DNA from 4 places in the Noviherbaspirillum phoenicis genome. Region 4 is predicted to be linked to each of the others. Evidence: predicted binding sites of a transcription regulator. Region 4 holds the regulator's gene; each other region holds the start of a gene.
The links. The regulator sigma-54, encoded in region 4, starts transcription at its own class of promoters, with help from an activator protein. The targets are predictions, from matches to a motif close to TGGCANGNAANCTGCTTT.

Region 1 (4,744 bases), 1.4 Mb from region 4:
GCGATCACCAGCCGCTTCAGCCCGGTCTGCTTCAGCGCCGCCAGGCACTTCGCCACCAGCACTTCCACGATTGCATCGACGAAGGCACGCGCCACATTGGCCTTGTCCTGCTCGCAGATATTGGTGATGTTGTTCTTCACCAGCGTCAGCACCGCGGTCTTGAGCCCGGAAAAGCTGAAGTTCAGATTCTTCGAATGCAGCATCGGCCGCGGCAGGGTATAGACGGCAGGATCGCCGAATTCCGCCAGCCGCGAAATCGCCGGACCGCCCGGATAACCCAGGCCCAGCAGCTTTGCCGACTTGTCGAACGCTTCGCCGGCGGCATCGTCCACCGTCTCGCCCAGTAGCGTGTAGCGGCCCACGCCATCGACTCGCATCAGCTGGGTGTGGCCGCCCGATACCAGCAGCGCCACGAAGGGAAATTCCGGCGGCTCGCTGGCCAAAAGCGGCGACAGCAGGTGGCCTTCCAGGTGATGCACGCCCAGCACCGGCTTGTCCAGCGCCAGGCCCAGGCCGCAGGCGACGGAGGCGCCGACCAGCAGCGCGCCGGCCAGGCCGGGGCCTTGCGTATAGGCGATCGCATCGATCGCATGGCGGTCGGTGCCGCCCTGGGCCAGCACCTGTTCCAGCAGCGGCAGCGCGCGCCGTATATGGTCGCGCGAGGCCAGTTCCGGCACCACGCCGCCGTATTGTTCATGCATGGCCACCTGCGAATGCAAGGCATGGGACAGCAGGCCGCGCTGCGTGTCATACAGGGCCAGGCCGGTTTCATCGCAGGAGGATTCGACGCCGAGGACTATCATTCAGAAGGACCGGAAGAGGGTGGCAAGCTTTTTGCAAAGCGGTATTGTAAAGGAAAGCGCCCCTGCGCTTATCAGACCCATGACCTCCATGACCGATTCGAAACTGCTGCGCATTGTCGTCGTCAATTCCCTGGTTCCCGCCGACGGCGCGGACGACGCCGCCATCGAGCGGGCCGAGCGCGCCCGCACCCTGCGCATCAGCCTGCTCGAAGCCGGCTACAACATCCTGGCCGCGCTGCCGCCGGATGCCAGGCTGCAGGAGCAGATCGCCCACCTGCAGCCGGATGTGATCATCGTCGACGCCCAGTCCGACGCCGCGCTGAAGGAAGTGGTGTCGGCCACCACCAACGCGCCGCGGCCCATCATCTGCTTTTCCGAGGACGGCGACCGCGACCGCATGCATGCGGCGCTGGAGGCCGGCGTATCGGCCTATGTCGCCGCCGGGCTGTCGGCGGACTGGGTCAAGGCCGTGCTGGACGTGGCGGTGGCGCGTTTCGAGGTTGACCGCAAGCTGCGCGACGAGCTGTCCGAAACCCGCATGAAGCTGGCCGAACGCAAGGTGATCGAGCGCGCCAAGGGCCTGCTGATGGAGCGCCACCGCTGCAGCGAGGACGAGGCCTACCGCAAGCTGCGCCGTTTGGCCATGGACAAGAACCTGAAGCTGTCCGATGTGGCGCAGCGCATGATCGACGTGGCCGATCTGCTCATTTGACCGCACCAACGCCGGGCCATGTTTAGGGCATGGCCTGCACTTTTCCCGCCGCCGTCCTCTTCTTCCCCGTTGAAAACCCGCGCTGTCCTGGTGCGTCGCACAGGCGCAGGGCAAATCACGCCTCGCGGTGAAGCAAACCGATTTTCCACCGTGCTGGCATACCAATTGCTGTATGGCAGTGAGCGCCAAGGGAGGCGCACAACACGGTAGTGGGTCGCGGCCAATGGTGGCCGCGATCTTATGGGATCGCTCCCGTTTCTCGACGCAAGGAAGCCATGACAGCCAAAGCAGACACATCATCATTGACCCGCCGCAGCATGCTCAAGGCGGGCGCCGCGGCCGGCCTCGCCGGCGCCTTTTCCGCCCTGTCCACCCGGGGCGCCTGGGCAGCCGGCTCGGACAAGCCGGAAAAGGAAGAGGTCAAGGTCGGCTTCATTCCGCTGACCGACTGCGCGTCGGTGGTGATGGCATCGGTGCTGGGCATTGATAAAAAGTACGGCATCAAGATCACGCCGTCCAAGGAGGCGTCCTGGCCGGGCGTGCGCGACAAGCTGGTCAACGGCGAACTCGACGCCGCCCATGTGCTGTATGGCCTGATCTATGGCGTGCACCTGGGCGTGTCGGGCCCGAAGAAGGACATGGCGGTGCTGATGACCATCAATAACAATGGCCAGGCAATCACGCTGTCGAAGAAGCTGGCCGACAAGGGCGCGGTCGACGGCGCATCGCTGGCCAGGCTGATGAAAGCCGAGAAGCGCGAATACACCTTCGCCCAGACCTTCCCGACCGGCACCCATGCGATGTGGCTCTATTACTGGCTGGCGGCCAACGGCATCGACCCGATGAAGGATGCCAAGATCATCACCGTGCCGCCGCCGCAGATGGTGGCCAATATGCGGGTCGGCAACATGGACGGCTACTGCGTCGGCGAGCCCTGGGGCCACCGCGCCATCGCCGACGGCATCGGCATCACCGCCATCACCACGCAGGACATCTGGCGCGATCATCCCGAGAAGGTGCTGGGCACCAGCGCCGAGTGGGTAAAGAAATATCCGAACACGGCGCGCGCGCTGACCGCGGCGGTGCTGGAAGCGGGCAAGTGGATCGATGCCTCGCTGTCGAACAAGAACAAGATGGCCGAAACCATCGCCGACAAGTCCTACGTGAACACCTCGGTGGACGTGATCAACCAGCGCATTCTCGGCCGCTACCAGAACGGCCTGGGCAAGACCTGGGACGACCCGAACTACATGAAGTTCTTCAACGACGGCGCGGTGAATTTCCCCTACCTGTCCGACGGCATGTGGTTCCTGACCCAGCAGAAGCGCTGGGGCCTGCTCAAGAGCGACGTCGACTACCTGGCCGTGGCGAAACAGATCAACCAGATCGACCTGTACAAGGACGCCGCCGGCATGGCCAAGGTCAGCGTGCCGAAGGACCCGATGCGCAGCAGCAAGCTGGTCGACGGCGCGGTATGGGACGGCAAGAATCCGCAGGCCTATGCGGCCTCCTTCAACATCAAGGTCTGACCGACCAACCGCCAGAACAGGAAACGCCATGAGCGCTGTGATGAAATCCCTCGACCCTGTCAATCCCCTCGCCACGCCGGACGCGGCGAGCCCGGCTGGCGCGGCCGGCCATGCCGCCGCGGCGGCCCCGGCGCACAAGCCCGTGGCCCGCGCCAGGCCGGCCGGCATGTCCCTGCGGCTGCGGCTGCGCGCGCTGGCCGGCGTGGTGCTGCCGCCCATGCTGGGCATGGGCTTTCTGGTGCTGATCTGGCAGATCGTCTCGGTCAGCAGCAGCGGCATCCCGTCGCCGCTGGCCACGCTGGAAGAGGCGGTGAAGATCTTTTCCGACCCCTTCTACAGCAAGAGCCCGAATGACCAGGGCATAGGCTGGAACCTGCTGGCTTCGCTGCAGCGGGTGGCGGTGGGCTTCGGCCTGGCGGCCGCGGTCGGCATCCCGGCCGGCTTTCTGATCGGCCGCTTCCGCATCCTGGCGGCGATGTTCAATCCCCTCATCTCGATACTGAAGCCGGTGTCGCCGCTGGCCTGGCTGCCGATCGGCCTGCTGGTGTTCAAGGCCGCCAATCCGGCATCGATCTGGGCCATCTTCATCTGCTCGATCTGGCCCATGATCATCAACACCGCGGTCGGCGTGCAGCGGGTGCCGCAGGATTACATGAACGTGGCGCGGGTGCTGAACCTGTCGGAATGGAAGATCCTGACCCGCATCCTGTTCCCCTCGGTGCTGCCCTACATGCTGACCGGCGTGCGCCTGTCCATCGGCACCGCCTGGCTGGTGATCGTGGCGGCGGAAATGCTGACCGGCGGCGTCGGCATCGGCTTCTGGGTGTGGGACGAATGGAACAACCTCAACGTGCCGCACATCATCATCGCTATCTTCGCCATCGGCCTGGTCGGCCTGGTGCTGGAGCAGGCGCTGGTCATGCTGGCCCGCGCATTCACCTATGAAGATGTCAAGAACTGAGGACAGCACCATGGACAACCGTAAATTCATCGATATCCAGGACGCGCAGATGTCCTTCAACACCCGCAACGGCGTGTTCCAGGCGCTGCGCGACATCAACCTGACCGTGGCCAAGGGCGAATTCATCACACTGATCGGCCACTCGGGCTGCGGCAAGTCCACGCTGCTAAACCTGATCGCCGGCCTGCTCAAGGCCAGCGGCGGCGCGCTGCTGTGCGCCAACCGCGAGATTGCCGGCCCGGCGCCGGAACGGGCAGTGGTGTTCCAGAACCATTCGCTGCTGCCTTGGCTGACCTGTTTCGAAAACGTCTATCTGGCAGTGGAGCGGGTGTTCGGCGCCAGCGAGAGCAGGGCGCAACTCAAGGAGCGCACCAGTGCCGCGCTAGCGATGGTGGGCCTGTCCCATGCGGCGCAGAAGCGTCCGCATGAAATTTCCGGCGGCATGAAGCAACGCGTCGGGATTGCGCGGGCGCTGGCTATGGAGCCCAAGGTGCTGCTGATGGACGAGCCCTTCGGCGCGCTCGATGCGCTGACCCGCGCCCATCTGCAGGACGAGTTGCTGAAGATCGTTGCCCGCACCAGTTCCACCGTGGTGATGGTGACCCATGATGTCGACGAGGCGGTGCTGCTGTCCGACCGCATCGTGATGATGACCAATGGGCCGGCCGCCACCATCGGCGAGATCTTGCAGGTGGAACTGGAGCGGCCGCGCGAACGCGTGGCGCTGGCGCAGGATGCG
Region 2 (4,744 bases), on a different contig from region 4:
CTTATCCTTGCCGCCATTTCATTTGCGGTCGCCGCTGGTTTTGCCCAGGCACGCGAAGCGCAGAAACCACCGAAGGCCGACGCAAGCATGCAAAAGGTCCTCGACGCGCTGGCATCTCTGGGTGGCAAGCCGATTGAAACCCTGACGCCGGAAGAAGCACGCAAGCAGCCCACGCCGGCGGACGCTGTGAAAAAGGTTTTGCAGGAGATGGGAAGAAGCACCGACCCCGAACCTGGCGTGACAGTCAAGGACATGACCGTACCCGGGCCGATTGGCGATATCCCGATTCATGTCTATACGCCTGAGGGTAAGGGCCCCTTCCCTGTCATGGTCTACTACCATGGCGGCGGTTTTGTCATCGCCGACACGAAGACCTACGATGCCTCGCCGCGCGCACTGGCCAAGATGGCAAATGCGATCATGGTGGCGGTGGATTACCACCAGGCGCCGGAACACAAGTTTCCTGCTGCCGCAAACGATGCCTACGCGGCCTATACCTGGGCGCTGAAGAATGCCAAGGAAATCAATGGCGACCCTGGCAAGGTAGCTGTCGGCGGCGAAAGCGCAGGCGGCAACCTGGCGACCGTCGTTTCGATGATGGCACGGGACAAGAAAGAGACCATCCCCGTGCATCAGTTGCTCGTCTACCCGGTCGTCAATAACGACATGACCAATGCATCGTACAAGCGCAATGAGGCGGCCAAACCGCTGAACAAGCCCATGATGGAATGGTTCTTCAAGCACTATTCGGCGAAGCCGGAAGACGCCAGCAATCCTTACGCCTTGCCGATGAAGGCGGCAACGCTGAAAGGCCTGCCTTCCGCGACCGTCATAGCGGCCGAAATCGACCCGCTCCTGTCCGAAGGCAAGGCGTATGCAGACCGCCTGAAAAAGGATGGCGTGAAGGTCACCTATAAGGAATACAAAGGGGTGACGCATGAATTCTTTGGCATGGGAGCGGTCGTGCCGAAAGCGATGGATGCCGAGAAGTTCGCGGCAGCGCAGTTGAAAAAATCGTTCGACGCGCAACGAAAGTAAGGCGATAAGCCCGGACGCTGCCCGTGCTCCGGGCAGCGTCCGCCCGATGAATACGATGCCGGAAACGCGGCGATTGCTGGCGGCAGGCGGCAACGCATCCGAGTCGGCTGATTTCGTCCAACCGGCACTCTGCGGAACGCTCTTGCCACCGTCGCGCGATCTACGCGATCTGCGTGGAACTGGTGACCGCACCATGGCTGGCGCATTTCAAGGAAACATGCTGTCAGGCGGCGAGAAGTTCAATTGCCATCTCGCAGGGCCGCAGTACGCCACATGCAAAGTTACTTGTCGGAAATTTTTACACTGCTGTTGGCATTTTGTAACCCCATTTTTGTAACCCGTTGTTTATCAAAGGAATTTGTTTCTTGGTATAAATATTGCTATGGATAAACTGAAATCAATTTTCTCAGGAATATCCAAATGAACAAGTCCAAAATCGCAGCAGCGCTCGCCCTTGCAATCGCATCCGTTGCTCCTGCCGCCGCGAACGCCGCGGTGATCACTTACTACTTTTCCAACACCGGGATTTACAACGGTACGCCGCTGAAAGATACGAGCGTCTTTGGCACGGCGACCTTCACCGACGCTAGCCAGACCGTTAACGGCAAGACGACCAGCTATGTCGACCTGGTAATGAGCGTAATGCCCGGCCTGAAGGTAGATGCAGGCGCATACGTGAATGACTGGGCCTTCAACATTGGCAGCGGCACCTCTACAAAGCCAACGATTTCCAGCACCGCCTGGGTGAGCGGCGCGAAGGCGGGTACTGTCGACATCGACGGTTACAAGAACTTCGGCGGCGCCAACGGTGGCAATTTTGACCTTGTGTTCAATTTCCAAACCAGTAATCCAGGCCAGCTGGCGGCCGGTGCTTCTTCGGAATACAAGCTGTTCGGTACGAATTTGTCTGCAGGCAGCTTTACCTTCGTGGATTCGGACATCTTCAATGCTGCAGTCCACGTTCAGGGCATGGCGAGCCCCAGCTCCTTCTTCTCCGGCACCACCACCAAGCCCGTGGACGGCTCCGGTCCTGGCACCGGCGGCGAAGTGCCGGAGCCGGCTACCGTCGCCCTGCTCGGCCTGGGGCTGTTCGGTTTCGCCATCGCGCGTCGCAAGGCAAAGAGCAAGAACGCTTAAACCTCCATGCCATGGAAAAAGCCCGCTTGACGCGGGCTTTCTGTTTTTTACTGCCGCTTTACGGCTTTTCCCGAATACCCAGGATGTGTTGCTGTGGCCCTTTCCGGGCTATTCAAACTGGTGATGGAAGGCGGTAGATCGATTCAGAGTTGAGAATTCAGACTCTGTCCGACGCGATTTACTTCGGGAAAATTACATTATCAAATTCGGCGTCGTCAAATATCGGCATTTAGTCCAGTTTAATTCACCGCGATGCATATACCTCGCCGGTGTCGGGTCACAATTTAGTCTGGACGCCAGAAGAGAAGATTTGCCTTGCAAGCTGAAAAGACTTAAGTTTGATGAAGGGTTTTTCCACTGCGTACCAGCTTGCTGCACCCAGCAACAAGCTCATCAGTGCCGACACAATGAACAACACCGTAGGCGTGGTTGCCGGAAAATACCACAGAATCAGCTTTTGAATCGGCCATCCATACAAGTACACACCGTAGGAAACGTCTGGCACCTTCTTGAATCGCTTCAGGAAACTGATCGGCGTGAAGGCTAAGTAGAATAACAAATAAGCTCCTGCCGCCGCAAAAATCAGATAATGGATTTTCGCCACGAGGACACATAGAAAGATGATCAAAGCGCAAACGAGCGCCCACGAATGCTTATAGTTAACGGAGTCCCGGTAAAGAAAAAAACACCCTCCCGTCAAGAAGAATGTTCCGAGCCTGAATAACGGATCTTCCAATGAAAAATAGGGCGATGACAATCCCAACGTTGAGTATAAAACCACCGCATACAGTCCTGTGGCCAGGAAAAGCCAAAGCCTCTTCCTGCGAAAGATTCCGAGGCTGCCCAGGACAAGCACAAAAAGGTAACAAGTAAATTCCAGAGAAATCGACCACATTGAACCATTGACGCTCGGATACGGCTGACCTTCAAAAACAGCAGGCACCTCGGGAATATTGAGAAAAACTACCGATTTTACGAAGCCCCCATACCAGAAGGCCTTGAAATATTGTTCCGGTTGAGCACCTAGGGGGCCGACCACGAATGCGCAAATAAACGATGCAACGATAAATCCGGGATAGATCCGGAGAATGCGCTTTTTCAGGAAACTCCAGATATGCGGCGACTGTACCCAGCTTTGAACGATGAGATAGCCACTGAGCAGAAAGAAACACTCTACTGCCAATTTACCCAGGGAGGTAAACCCGACCAGCATGGTCAAAGGCTCTCGGCTTTCATCGCCGTCGATTAATTGCGGAGAATGCGACAGTATCACCAGCAGCGCCAGGACCAGCCTTAGAAAATTGAAGTTGTTGTCTCGATTTGCTTTCCGACTATCCAAATGATTCATCATTCCGTGGCGCTGCAAAATAGAAAATAAAAGACGGACTACGACAGGTCGGCTTATTAAAAAAACCAGAAGTCAGCATGATTCAGTTACTCTGGAACGAAAGCACGAAGACCTCGACTTGTTTCATTTTTTACAACACACCTGAAACGATCCGTCAGTTTGCTCTGACCAATTTTGACTAAATGCAAGTTTAGCGCAATTTCTAAATATTGGTGAAATAGGGTTCTTGAAGGGAATGCATGAATTTCCGGCTGTTAATGACTGCCTGGCATTAATGCATCATAAGCGCCGGATTGGCGGCCGAAAAGAAAGACGTCCTGCGTGCAGGATATAAAACAGTCGGTTTATGCGAGACGCCTGTTCTCGATATGCGCACAATCGCCTGCTTCCCCTTTTCTGCGAAGGCGTTCGTCCGGCCTCATCCTTCTGTAAGGTGAGCGCTTACAAAGCGTCATTCCACCGGAAATTGCATTGCCTGTTTTTGGTCGTGTGCATAAACCAGAGATAGACTGATGCAAAGGCAGTCCGGCGGCATGAGGCGCAGGGTTCGAACGGAAATGGCTTCGGGGAATGGATGGGATTGGCAGGTGATGACGCCGCCAGTGCCCGGCGACGGGGCAAAGGCTGCAGGCGTCGGCTTGCAAGCATGGGCGCTCCAGGTTTCGCCCATTGCGACAGTGCGGCGACAATTTGTCCCGTAACGCCGGCACGGGTCGTCACACGACGATGATCAGGTGTCTGTCCACGACCGCAGACAGCGGCAAGGGCCAGGTTTTCCTGGCCCTTGCTTCATGCGCCCTGCTTCAGCCTGACTCAGGGATTGGCGCAGGCGAAGCTGGCCGCTTCGTCCAGGCTGCCGCTGCCTTTATATTTCGCCACTTGGGGATACGGGCACAGCGGACGGGTGCGGTTGGCGGTGCCGTTGGCCAGACGCGTGCCTATCAGGGTGGCTGGCGCGGCGCCCTGCACCACCCAGCGGTCCAGCGCCCGCACCACGTCGTGCTCGGCATCCGGCAAGGACGCGGCGCCGGTGCTGCCGCCGATATTGGCGACGCCCGGGCCGCCGGAGCAATGCCCTATGCCAGGCAGCATGTACAGCTTGAGAAAGCCGTTCGTGCCCGCTTCGCCTTGCGCGGCCTGGACCTGCTGGTAATAGTCGAGACTGCTCAGCGGCGTGATCTGCTGATCGGCCCAGCCGTGGTACATGATCAGCTTGCCGCC
Region 3 (4,744 bases), on a different contig from region 4:
GTTGCCATTCCAGGGGACGTCGGCTTTTCAGGAGCCGACCTCGTCCCAAAGCGCAAATCCTGAGCAACACGCTCTTCCCCGCCGGCCGCCGATCACGGCCGGCAGCTGCCTGCAGGTAGTGCTAATCCCCATGCGCCCAAGCCGCCTGCCCGCGTCGTCAACGCATGCATTTCATGTTTACATGGAACGACGAGCAGGCCCGCACACCCTGCCCCATCCCTTTACCGCATCCCTACCCGCTCCGCCGCCAACATCTCCACCGCCTCCCTGTCCGTACTAAACAACCGCCCCTCCCCGATCATCGCAATCAACCCCGCCCGCTCCATCACTTCCCACACCTGCTTCTTCACCGCCGCCAGATTCAGCTCCACGTTCTGCGCCTGCAGGTTCACCGCCAGCGCCTCCAGCAGGTCCACCCCGCTGGCATCGATATCGTTGATGCCCGAAGCCGACAGCAGCACCCGGCGCACGCGCGGGTCGGCGCTCTGGCGTTCGACGATGAAGCGCTCCAGCGCGGCGGCGGTGAGGAAGTTCAGGGCGGAGTCCATGCGCACCGCCAGCAGGTCGGGCGCCAGCGGCGGCAGGTCGAAGCGGGCGCGGTCGCGCAGGGTGCCGTCGGGGTGCAGCGCGACTTCGATGATGCGAGGGTGGGCGCGGCGGTACAGGAAGGTCACCATGGTCAGGCCCAGGCCGGCGAAGACGCCAAAGTGCAGGCGCGGCGAGAACGACAGGGTGACGATGAAGGTCACGGCGGCCACCGCCGCATCGTCGCGCGAGATGTGGAACAGGCGGCGGAAGGCGCCGAAGTCGAGCAGGTTGAAGACCGGCACCATGATCATCGCCGCCAGCACCGAGTACGGCAGGTCGTGGATGAAGCCGGTCAGGAACAGCAGCGAGAACAGCACGCACAGCGCCGCCACCAGCGAAGACCAGGCGCTGGTGGCGCCGGCATACAAGTTCAGCGCCGAGCGCGAGATCGAGCCGCTGACCGGGAAGGCGCCGCACAGGCCGCTGGTCATCTTGGCCAGGCCCTGGCCGATCAGCTCCTGGTTTTCATCCCAGCGCTCACGCTGCTTGCGGGCGATCACGCGGCAGCTCGACATCGCCTCGGTGAAGCTGACGATGGCCAGGATCAGCGCGCCCAGCCACAACTCGCGGTGGCTGTCGAAGGAGATCGCCGGCGGCAGCGCCAGCGTGGGCATATTCGATGGCAGCTTGCCGACGATGGCGCCGCCGTGGCCGGCGTAGTCCAGCAGCCGGCTGGCGAGGATGCCCAGCACGGTCACCAGCAGCACGCCAGGCAGGCGTGGCGCGTATCGCCGCAGCAGCACCAGCAGCAGGATAGCGCTGACGCCAAAGGCGGCGGTGATGGGCGTGCCGCGCGAGAAGGCGATGAACTCGGCGGGCGCGGACCACTGGCGCGGATGAAAGGCAATGCCCAGCAACTGCGGCAGCTGCGACAGCATGATGATGACCGCGGCGGCATTGATGAAGCCGGTGACCACCGGCTGCGACACCAGGTTGGCGATGCTGCCCATGCGGAACACGCCCAGCAGCAGCTGGAACAGGCCCGAGTAGAGCGCCAGCCAGATCGCCAGCGCGGTCCAGGCCCCCGTTTCCGGCGCGGCCAGCGATGACAGCGAGCCGAATACAAGGATGGAAGTCAGCGCCACCGGCCCCACCGCCAGCAGCGGCGACGAGCCCCACAGCATGCCGATGATGCTGGGCAGCAGCGCGGCATACAGGCCCGTGTGCGGCGGCATGCCGGCCAGCGTGGCATAGGCCAGCGCCTGCGGCACCAGCACCAGGCCGACGGTGATGCCGGCCCAGACATCGCGTTTCAGGGATTGCCGCGTCGGACGCGGCCAGGACAGGAAGGGGAAATAACGCCGCAGGCGGTGGGAAGGCTGCATCTCGGGCTGTTGTGGTTGGTGTGGGCTGCCCTGGTGGCGCTGGTGGCGCCGGCCTGGTTCGCGCCGGGGCTCTCCGCGCGGGCCTGTCCCTTGGGCTGGATGCCTTGCCGGACGTCATGCAGTATAAAGTACCCGTCCGCAATAAACAGTAGCTGTGTGCCGTCCTTGCTGGAAGATGGGCGCATTGCCCGCCACAGCTGCCACATCCGGTCGGCGTGGCCGTCTTCCCGCCATGTCGTCCGGACGGGCGGCTCGGCCTGGCGCGCGCAGGCAAGAAAAAACCACGGCCGGAAAGCGCCGTGGTTTCGGATTGCAGCCTGTCCCGCCGCTGCCCGTGCAGGCGGCGGCGGGCAGTATCAGGCTTGCTTGCGACGACGGGCCAGGCCCAGGCCCAGCAGGCCCAGACCGACCATGGCGACGGTTGCCGGCTCCGGCACTTCCGAAGAGCCGCCGAAGATCACGTCGAGCGAACCGTTGATGACCTGGGTACCGGTCGGGTTGAAGTTGTTGAGCTGGCCCGACTGGAACGAAATGTTATAGAACGGGTTGGGCGCAACAAAGTACTCGCTGCCGGCAGCGGTCAGGTTGAACGACGACGAGGCGCCGAAGCTGCCGCAGTTGATGCCGTTGGTGATGCCGCAGGTGCTCAGGCTCGGGTCGAGGCGGCCTTCGCCGGAAGTCGGGGTGCCGGTGGCGATCAGCACGTCATCCGCGTTGTTGGTGGTGGAGAAACCCAGCGCGCCGTTGGCCGGCTGGCCGAACAGGGTGTTGGATTGTGCGTCGGCGAACAGGTTCAGGGAGCCGCCTGGCGTGAAGCTGAACACGGTGCCGGATGCGGTGGTGTTGAAGGTGCCGGTGCCCTGGTACAGCGCGTACAGGCCATACTGGCTGGCCGAGCCGCCGAGCTGGCTAGCCACCGGGGTGGAGCCGTTGTTGGCGACGAACTGGCCTGCATTCCACTTCAGGGACACATTGAATGTGCCGCTGGTCTCGGAGCCGGAAAAGGTGATGACTTCCACGTAGTTGCCGGTGATCTTGTCGGCGGTGAAGGTCTGGCCGAGAGCGCCGGCGATCGCGCCTTCGTTCACGGTGAAGTCCGGGAAGCTCTGTGCCATGGCGCCGGAGCTGGCTGCGAACGAGGCGGTCACTGCGCATGCGATCAGGGTCTTGCGAATTGCGTTTTTCATTTTTCCGATTCCAGTTTAATTAATTATGGCGAGATTGCTCTCATGGCCTAATCAGCAGGAACCGTGCCACCCAATCAACATTTTTTAAAATCAACGACTTAACAAGTTACTGAATGTAACTAGTTTCAATATTGTAAATTTATCCGACACAACAATTTGACAATATGCATGGATAGCGCGAAATGTATGTGCGTTTGCGCACGTAAAAGCAAGTTAATGGGGAAATTCGCGACATTCACTTCGTCCAATGCCCTGTCCAGGCAATCTTGTATGCCTTTCACGCGCTGCAAACCGTGATTGTGAAGCAGTCGTACGATCAATTTTTTACCAGATTACTCGATGCAAGCGTAATTACTGCAGGAAACATATTCGGATATTTATCAAACCTTCTCCAAATTCCATTATTTAATTTATTCAGTGCAATTATTTTCTTCATGCAATTCGCCATGCATCCATAATTGCGCCGCCCATGCACTTTGCATCGGTGTTTTCAATCAAAACCCGTCGCTTTCTTTTCCGGCAGACTGTCCCGTTAATCGACAGGTGAAAGACCATGAATCGACGTTGGGAACTGGATCTGCTAAGGGGCTTCATGCTGGTGATGATGTTTACCACGCACCTGCCGACCCGGTTTTCCGACAAGCTCGGCCAGCCCTTCGGCTATGTGTCGGCCGCCGAGGGTTTCGTGATGCTGTCGGCCTTCATGGCCGGGCTGATCTATACCGGGCGGGCGCAGAAGGCCGGCATACCGGCCATGAAAAAAGCCTTTTTCCGGCGCGTCACCACGGTGTACGCCTGCCACGCCACCCTGCTGCTGTTCCTGTTCTCGGCCATTGCCATGCTCGGCCTCAAGCTCGACCAGCCGGCGCTGACCAACCTGATCGGCTTCTACCTGTCCGATCCCTGGGCCGCGCTGCCGGGTGCGCTGCTCCTGATCTACAACCCGCCGCTGCTTGATATCCTGCCGCTCTACATCCTGCTGCTGTTCGCCAGCCCCTTCGTGCTCGCCTTTGCGATGCAGCGCGGCTGGACCGGCATATTCGTTATCAGCGTGGCCCTGTGGGCATGCGGCCAGTTTCCGCTGTCGCAGGGCCTGTACGAGATGCTGGCCCAGCATACCGGGCTGCGGGTGCCGTTCAGCGAAACCGGCTCGTTCGAGACCCTGTCATGGCAATTCCTCTGGCTGTTCGGCCTATGGATGGGCGCCGCCACCGCACAGGGCAGGCTGGACCACCGCAAGCCCTTCCCCCGGGCCCTGGTGGTGGGCGCTTTCCTGGTGGTGCTGATTGGCCTGGTGTGGCGCCATACGGCCGGCCAGATTCCGGTGCCGGGTGATGCCGAATCCCTAATCAACCACCTGTTCGACAAATGGCGACTGGGGCCGCTGCGCATGCTGAACCTGTTCGCGCTGCTGGTGGTGATCATGCATATCGGGCCGCGCCTGAGCGAGCGGCTGCCGCGCATCGGCTTTCTGGAAAAGCTGGGGTCGGCATCGCTGCCAGTGTTCTGCATGCACCTGGTGGTGGTGCTTGCCGCGCTGTCGATTGCCGGGGAATACCGGCCCGGCCGCCCGCTGCTGCTGGATGTGCTGATGATGGCGGCCGGCCTGGCGGCGCTGTATGCGACTGCGCTGGTCACGCTGTA
Region 4 (4,744 bases):
CAAAGGTGATCTGATGCAGCAGTCACTTGAGGAAAGCATGGCGCGGGCACGCCGCATCCGGCTGATGGTGTTCGATGTCGATGGCGTGCTGACCGACGGCAGCCTGCATTTCGGCGCGGACGGCGAAATGATCAAGACCTTCAATGTGCTGGACGGCCACGGCATCAAGCTGCTGCAGCAGTCGGGCGTCATCACCGCCATCATCAGTGCGCGCCAGTCGGCGCTGGTGGCGCGGCGCGCGGCCGATCTCGGCATTACCCATGTGCAGCAGGGCGTGCATGACAAGCTATCGGGTTATCAAGCGTTGCTGGCCGAATGCGGCGTCGAGGCCGAGGCCAGCGGCTTCATCGGCGACGACGTGATCGACCTGCCGGTGCTGACCCGCGTGGGCTTTGCCGCCAGCGTGCCGAACGGCCATCCCGAGGTGCGCTCGCGGGTGCATTACGTCACCACCGCCGGCGGCGGCCGGGGCGCCGTGCGCGAACTGTGCGACTTCATCCTGCGGGCGCAGGGCAATTACGAGGCGGCGCTGGCGCCGTATCTGAGATGAAACAGGATCGCCGCCGCTTCAGCATGGCGCCGATGCTGCTGCTGGTCACGCTGATGGCGCTGGGCAGCTTCTGGCTGCTGCAGATCATGCGCACGCCGGACAACGGCGGCGGCCCGGCGGCGGCGCGCACCGAACCCGATTACTACGTCGACAATTTCAATTTCGTGCGGCTGTCCGCCACTGGCGAGGCGCAGTACAACATCGCCGGCAAGCGCATGGTGCACAATCCGGCCGACGACACGCACACGATCGATTTGCCTGTGATTAACAGCCTTTCGCGCGAGAGGCCGCCGATGACAGCCCGCTCGGAGCGGGCCATCGTGGAACCCGGTGGCGTCAAGATTCACATGTATGACGATGTCAAGATAGATCGCCCGAAAACGCCGCAGGCGGAAAATTTCCACCTGGAGTCCGACTACCTGATGATCTTGCCCGACGAGGACATCATGCGCACCGACAGGCCGGTGCGCCTCACCCTGGGCGGCTCGACGCTCAACGGCGCGGGCATGGTGGCCAACAATGCCACCGGCGAACTCAGCCTTGCCAGCCGGGTCCAGGCAACCCTGCCGCCGCGCCAGACCGCCGTCCGCTGAAAGCGCGACCGGACAATCAACAACGCATTTCCTTAGAGAAGAGTGATGAAACAACTTCACGCATGGTTCATTCTGCTGATAGGCATGGCCGCGGCGGGCAGCTCGCTGGCTGAAAAGGCCGACATGACCAAGCCAACCAACATCGAGGCTAATCAGATGGCCTACGACGACGTCAAGCAGATCAATACCTTCACCGGCGATGTGGTGCTCACGCGCGGCACCCTGATATTGAAAGCCGACCGCATGGTCGTCACCCAGGACCCGGCCGGCTACCAATACGCCACCGTCTACGCCAAGCGCGGCGAGAAAGCCACTTTCCGGCAAAAACGCGATGGCGGCCCGAACCTCTGGATCGAAGGCGAAGCGGCCGACCGCATCGAGTACGACACCAAGACCGAGGTCGCGAAGTTCTATGTGAACGCCAAGATCCGTCTTCTCGAAGGCGCCAGCCCGACCGACGAGGTCGAAGGCGAATTCATTTCCTACGACAGCAAGCAGGAGTTTTACTCGGTCAACAACACGCCCAGCAGCACCAGCAAGGCCGGCGCCGGACGCATCAAGGCCATCATCCAGCCACGCAACGACACCAAGGCGCCCTGAGATGGAGAACAGCATTCTCAACGTGCAGGGCCTGCAAAAAAGCTATGGCGCGCGCCAGGTGGTGCGTGATGTCTCCCTGCATGTCGAAAGCGGCCAGGTGGTCGGATTGCTGGGGCCGAACGGCGCCGGCAAGACCACGTCGTTCTACATGATCGTCGGCCTGGTGCCGTCCGACGCCGGCGCCATCGACCTGGACGGCGTCGACATCTCGCGCCTGCCGATCCACCGCCGCGCCGTGCTGGGCCTGTCCTACCTGCCGCAGGAAGCATCGGTATTTCGCAAGCTTACGGTGGAGGAAAACATTCGCGCGGTGCTGGAGCTGCAGCGCTATGAAGGCAAGCCGCTGTCGAAGGAACAGATCGCGAACCGGCTCAATGCCCTGCTCTCCGAACTGCAGATCGAAAAGCTGCGCGACAACCAGGCGATGTCGCTCTCCGGCGGCGAACGCAGGCGCGTTGAAATCGCGCGCGCCCTGGCTACCAGCCCGCGCTTCATCCTTCTGGATGAGCCCTTTGCCGGCGTCGATCCGATCGCCGTCATCGAAATCCAGCGCATCGTGCGCTTCCTCAAGGAACGCAATATCGGCGTGCTGATCACGGACCACAATGTCCGCGAGACGCTGGGCATTTGCGACCATGCCTACATCATCAACCAGGGCGTAGTGCTGGCCAGCGGCCGCCCGGACGACATCATTGCCGACGAGTCGGTGCGCCGCGTCTATCTCGGCGAGCACTTCCGGATGTGAGAAAAGGCAAAAATGAAACAGACACTTCAACTCCGCGTATCCCAGCATCTCGCGCTGACGCCGCAACTGCAGCAGTCGATCCGGCTGCTGCAGCTTTCAACGCTGGAACTGCATCAGGAACTGGAACAGATCCTGTCCGAGAATCCGCTGCTTGAACGTCTGGATGATCCACTTGACCATTCGATCAGGCTGCTCGCCGACGGCTCCGTCAGCAGCGCGCCGACTTCCACGCCAAGCGGCGACGCACCTGCTTCCGACGCTGCCCCTGCCACGGAAGGCGAAGGCGGTTTCGAAGCCGGCGAGGGTGGCGGCGAAGGCAGCGATAGCGGCGCCGACGCCGACTGGAGTTTCGACGACGTTGCTCGCACCTCCAAGGCCCCGGAAGACGACGATGCCCGCCCGCAGATGGAAGCGCATGAGCTGACCCTGCGCGAGCATCTGCTGGAACAGATGCGCGTAACTGTCCAGAATCCGCGCGACCGGGCGCTGGTTGAACTGGTGATCGACGCGCTGGATGACAACGGTTATCTGACCGAGCCGCTGGAAGAGATCCACGCCCGCCTGCCGGAGGAACTGGAAGTCGAGATCGAGGAGCTGTCGATGGCGCTGAAGCTGCTGCAAAGCTTCGACCCGGCCGGCGTCGGCGCGCGCGACGCGTCGGAGTGCCTGGCGCTGCAGATCCGGCGCATGCCGCGCGTTCCCATGGTGACGCGCCGCACCGCACTGCAGATCGTCGAGAAGCACTTGCAGCTGTTTGCGCAGCGCGACTTCAACAAGCTGAAGAAGAGCCTGGACTGTGACGAGGAAGACCTGCGCGAGGCGCAGGCAGTGATCCGGCAATGCAATCCGCACCCTGGCGCCATGTTCGCCAGCGACGCGTCGGACTATGTCGTGCCCGACGTGATCGTCAAGCGCGGCAAGAACGGCTGGCAGGTGATGCTCAATCATGACGTCATGCCGCGCCTGCGCGTCAATGCGCTGTATGCCAACATCCTCAAGCAGAGCAAGGGCGAAGGCTCGATGAGTTCGCAGCTGCAAGAAGCGAAATGGCTGATCAAGAACATGCGCCAGCGTTTCGATACCATCCTGCGCGTCGCCCAGGCCATTGTGGACCGCCAGCGCAACTTTTTCTCCCATGGCGCAGTGGCAATGCGACCTCTTGTGTTACGAGAAATAGCTGATACACTGGGTTTACACGAAAGCACCATCTCGCGTGTGACCACACAGAAATACATGCTCACGCCGCATGGCATGTTCGAGTTGAAGTACTTCTTCGGCAGCCATGTTGCAACCGATGCAGGCGGCGAAGCCTCATCGACTGCAATCCGGGCGTTGATCAAACAACTCATAGGAGCCGAAGACCCGAAGAACCCATTTTCCGATAGTCGCATCGCAGAAATGCTGGCGGAACAGGGTATGGTAGTAGCACGCCGTACCGTCGCAAAATATCGGGAAGCCCTGAAAATCCCTCCAGTCAATCTGCGCAAGTCCTTGTAGTTCTTTGCAGCATGTAACTCGCTGACATGTTTCATCCTCAGTGAAACCTCTGCCGGCCTTTCACAGGAGCGTAGTATGAATCTCACCATCAGTGGACATCATCTCGAAGTGACTCCCGCAATTCGTGAATACGTGCAAGGCAAGCTTGAGCGGATCAAGCGCCATTTCGATCATGTCATTGATATAGCGGTCATCCTGGCCGTTGATAACCTCCCTGAGAAAGAAAGGCGCCAGCGCGCCGAAATCACCCTGAGGCTACGGGGCAAGGATGTGCATGTGGCCAGCATCGCACAGGACCTGTACGCCGCCATCGACACGCTGATCGACAAGCTTGATCGGCAGGTCCTGAAATACAAGACTAAGATCCAGGACCATCAGCATGCCGGCATCAAGCGCATGATCGGGGAAGATGACGATGGCGCCGCGGCGGCGCCGACCGCCTGAATCTTACGATTCTTCCCGTAAACGCGTGACCGCAGGGTGCCCAAGGCACCCTGCATAAAAAACCACAGTTCAAAAATACTGTTTATTCATACAGTACTTATGATACATTAACGCCATGTTCAACGTTTCTGCTTTGGAGAAGACGTCATGGCGCAATTCAATACCACCGCAAGCAACCCCCTCTATCTCGACCAGGCACCAGCCGGTTTCATGCTGCGCGTAGGTCGCCGCGAAATGCAGATCCGCCGCGAAGTGCGGAAAAACCAGTACAGCGTCAATCCCATCATCGATTGCCGTCCTGGCGACGATCCTGGC

Region 1: a site for sigma-54 is predicted at 1,670-1,687, ahead of ABC383_RS09985 (CmpA/NrtA family ABC transporter substrate-binding protein). Genes of this name have one in related genera too.
Region 2: a site for sigma-54 is predicted at 1,405-1,422, ahead of ABC383_RS21700 (PEP-CTERM sorting domain-containing protein). Genes of this name have one in related genera too.
Region 3: a site for sigma-54 is predicted at 3,152-3,169, ahead of pepA (flocculation-associated PEP-CTERM protein PepA). Genes of this name have one in related genera too.

Annotation. Positions count from the first base shown of each region.
Region 1 covers NZ_JBDFLX010000001.1:2,205,726-2,210,469, reverse strand. Annotated here, with positions in the region: gene tsaD (tRNA (adenosine(37)-N6)-threonylcarbamoyltransferase complex transferase subunit TsaD) at 1-803, opposite strand, end outside; gene ABC383_RS09990 (ANTAR domain-containing response regulator) at 892-1,515, shown strand; gene ABC383_RS09985 (CmpA/NrtA family ABC transporter substrate-binding protein) at 1,833-3,044, shown strand; gene ntrB (nitrate ABC transporter permease) at 3,073-4,005, shown strand; gene ABC383_RS09975 (ABC transporter ATP-binding protein) at 4,016-4,744, shown strand, end outside.
Region 2 covers NZ_JBDFLX010000002.1:456,185-460,928, reverse strand. Annotated here, with positions in the region: gene ABC383_RS21705 (alpha/beta hydrolase fold domain-containing protein) at 1-1,038, shown strand, start outside; gene ABC383_RS21700 (PEP-CTERM sorting domain-containing protein) at 1,459-2,175, shown strand; gene ABC383_RS21695 (acyltransferase family protein) at 2,453-3,526, opposite strand; gene ABC383_RS21690 (hypothetical protein) at 3,975-4,193, opposite strand; gene ABC383_RS21685 (tannase/feruloyl esterase family alpha/beta hydrolase) at 4,337-4,744, opposite strand, start outside.
Region 3 covers NZ_JBDFLX010000002.1:524,140-528,883, forward strand. Annotated here, with positions in the region: gene ABC383_RS21965 (SulP family inorganic anion transporter) at 222-1,913, opposite strand; gene pepA (flocculation-associated PEP-CTERM protein PepA) at 2,270-3,100, opposite strand; gene opgC (OpgC domain-containing protein) at 3,654-4,744, shown strand, end outside.
Region 4 covers NZ_JBDFLX010000001.1:3,634,962-3,639,705, reverse strand. Annotated here, with positions in the region: gene ABC383_RS16315 (KpsF/GutQ family sugar-phosphate isomerase) at 1-14, shown strand, start outside; gene ABC383_RS16310 (KdsC family phosphatase) at 14-550, shown strand; gene lptC (LPS export ABC transporter periplasmic protein LptC) at 547-1,143, shown strand; gene lptA (lipopolysaccharide transport periplasmic protein LptA) at 1,189-1,743, shown strand; gene lptB (LPS export ABC transporter ATP-binding protein) at 1,745-2,488, shown strand; gene ABC383_RS16290 (RNA polymerase factor sigma-54) at 2,501-3,985, shown strand; gene hpf (ribosome hibernation-promoting factor, HPF/YfiA family) at 4,061-4,429, shown strand; gene ABC383_RS16280 (hypothetical protein) at 4,577-4,744, shown strand, end outside.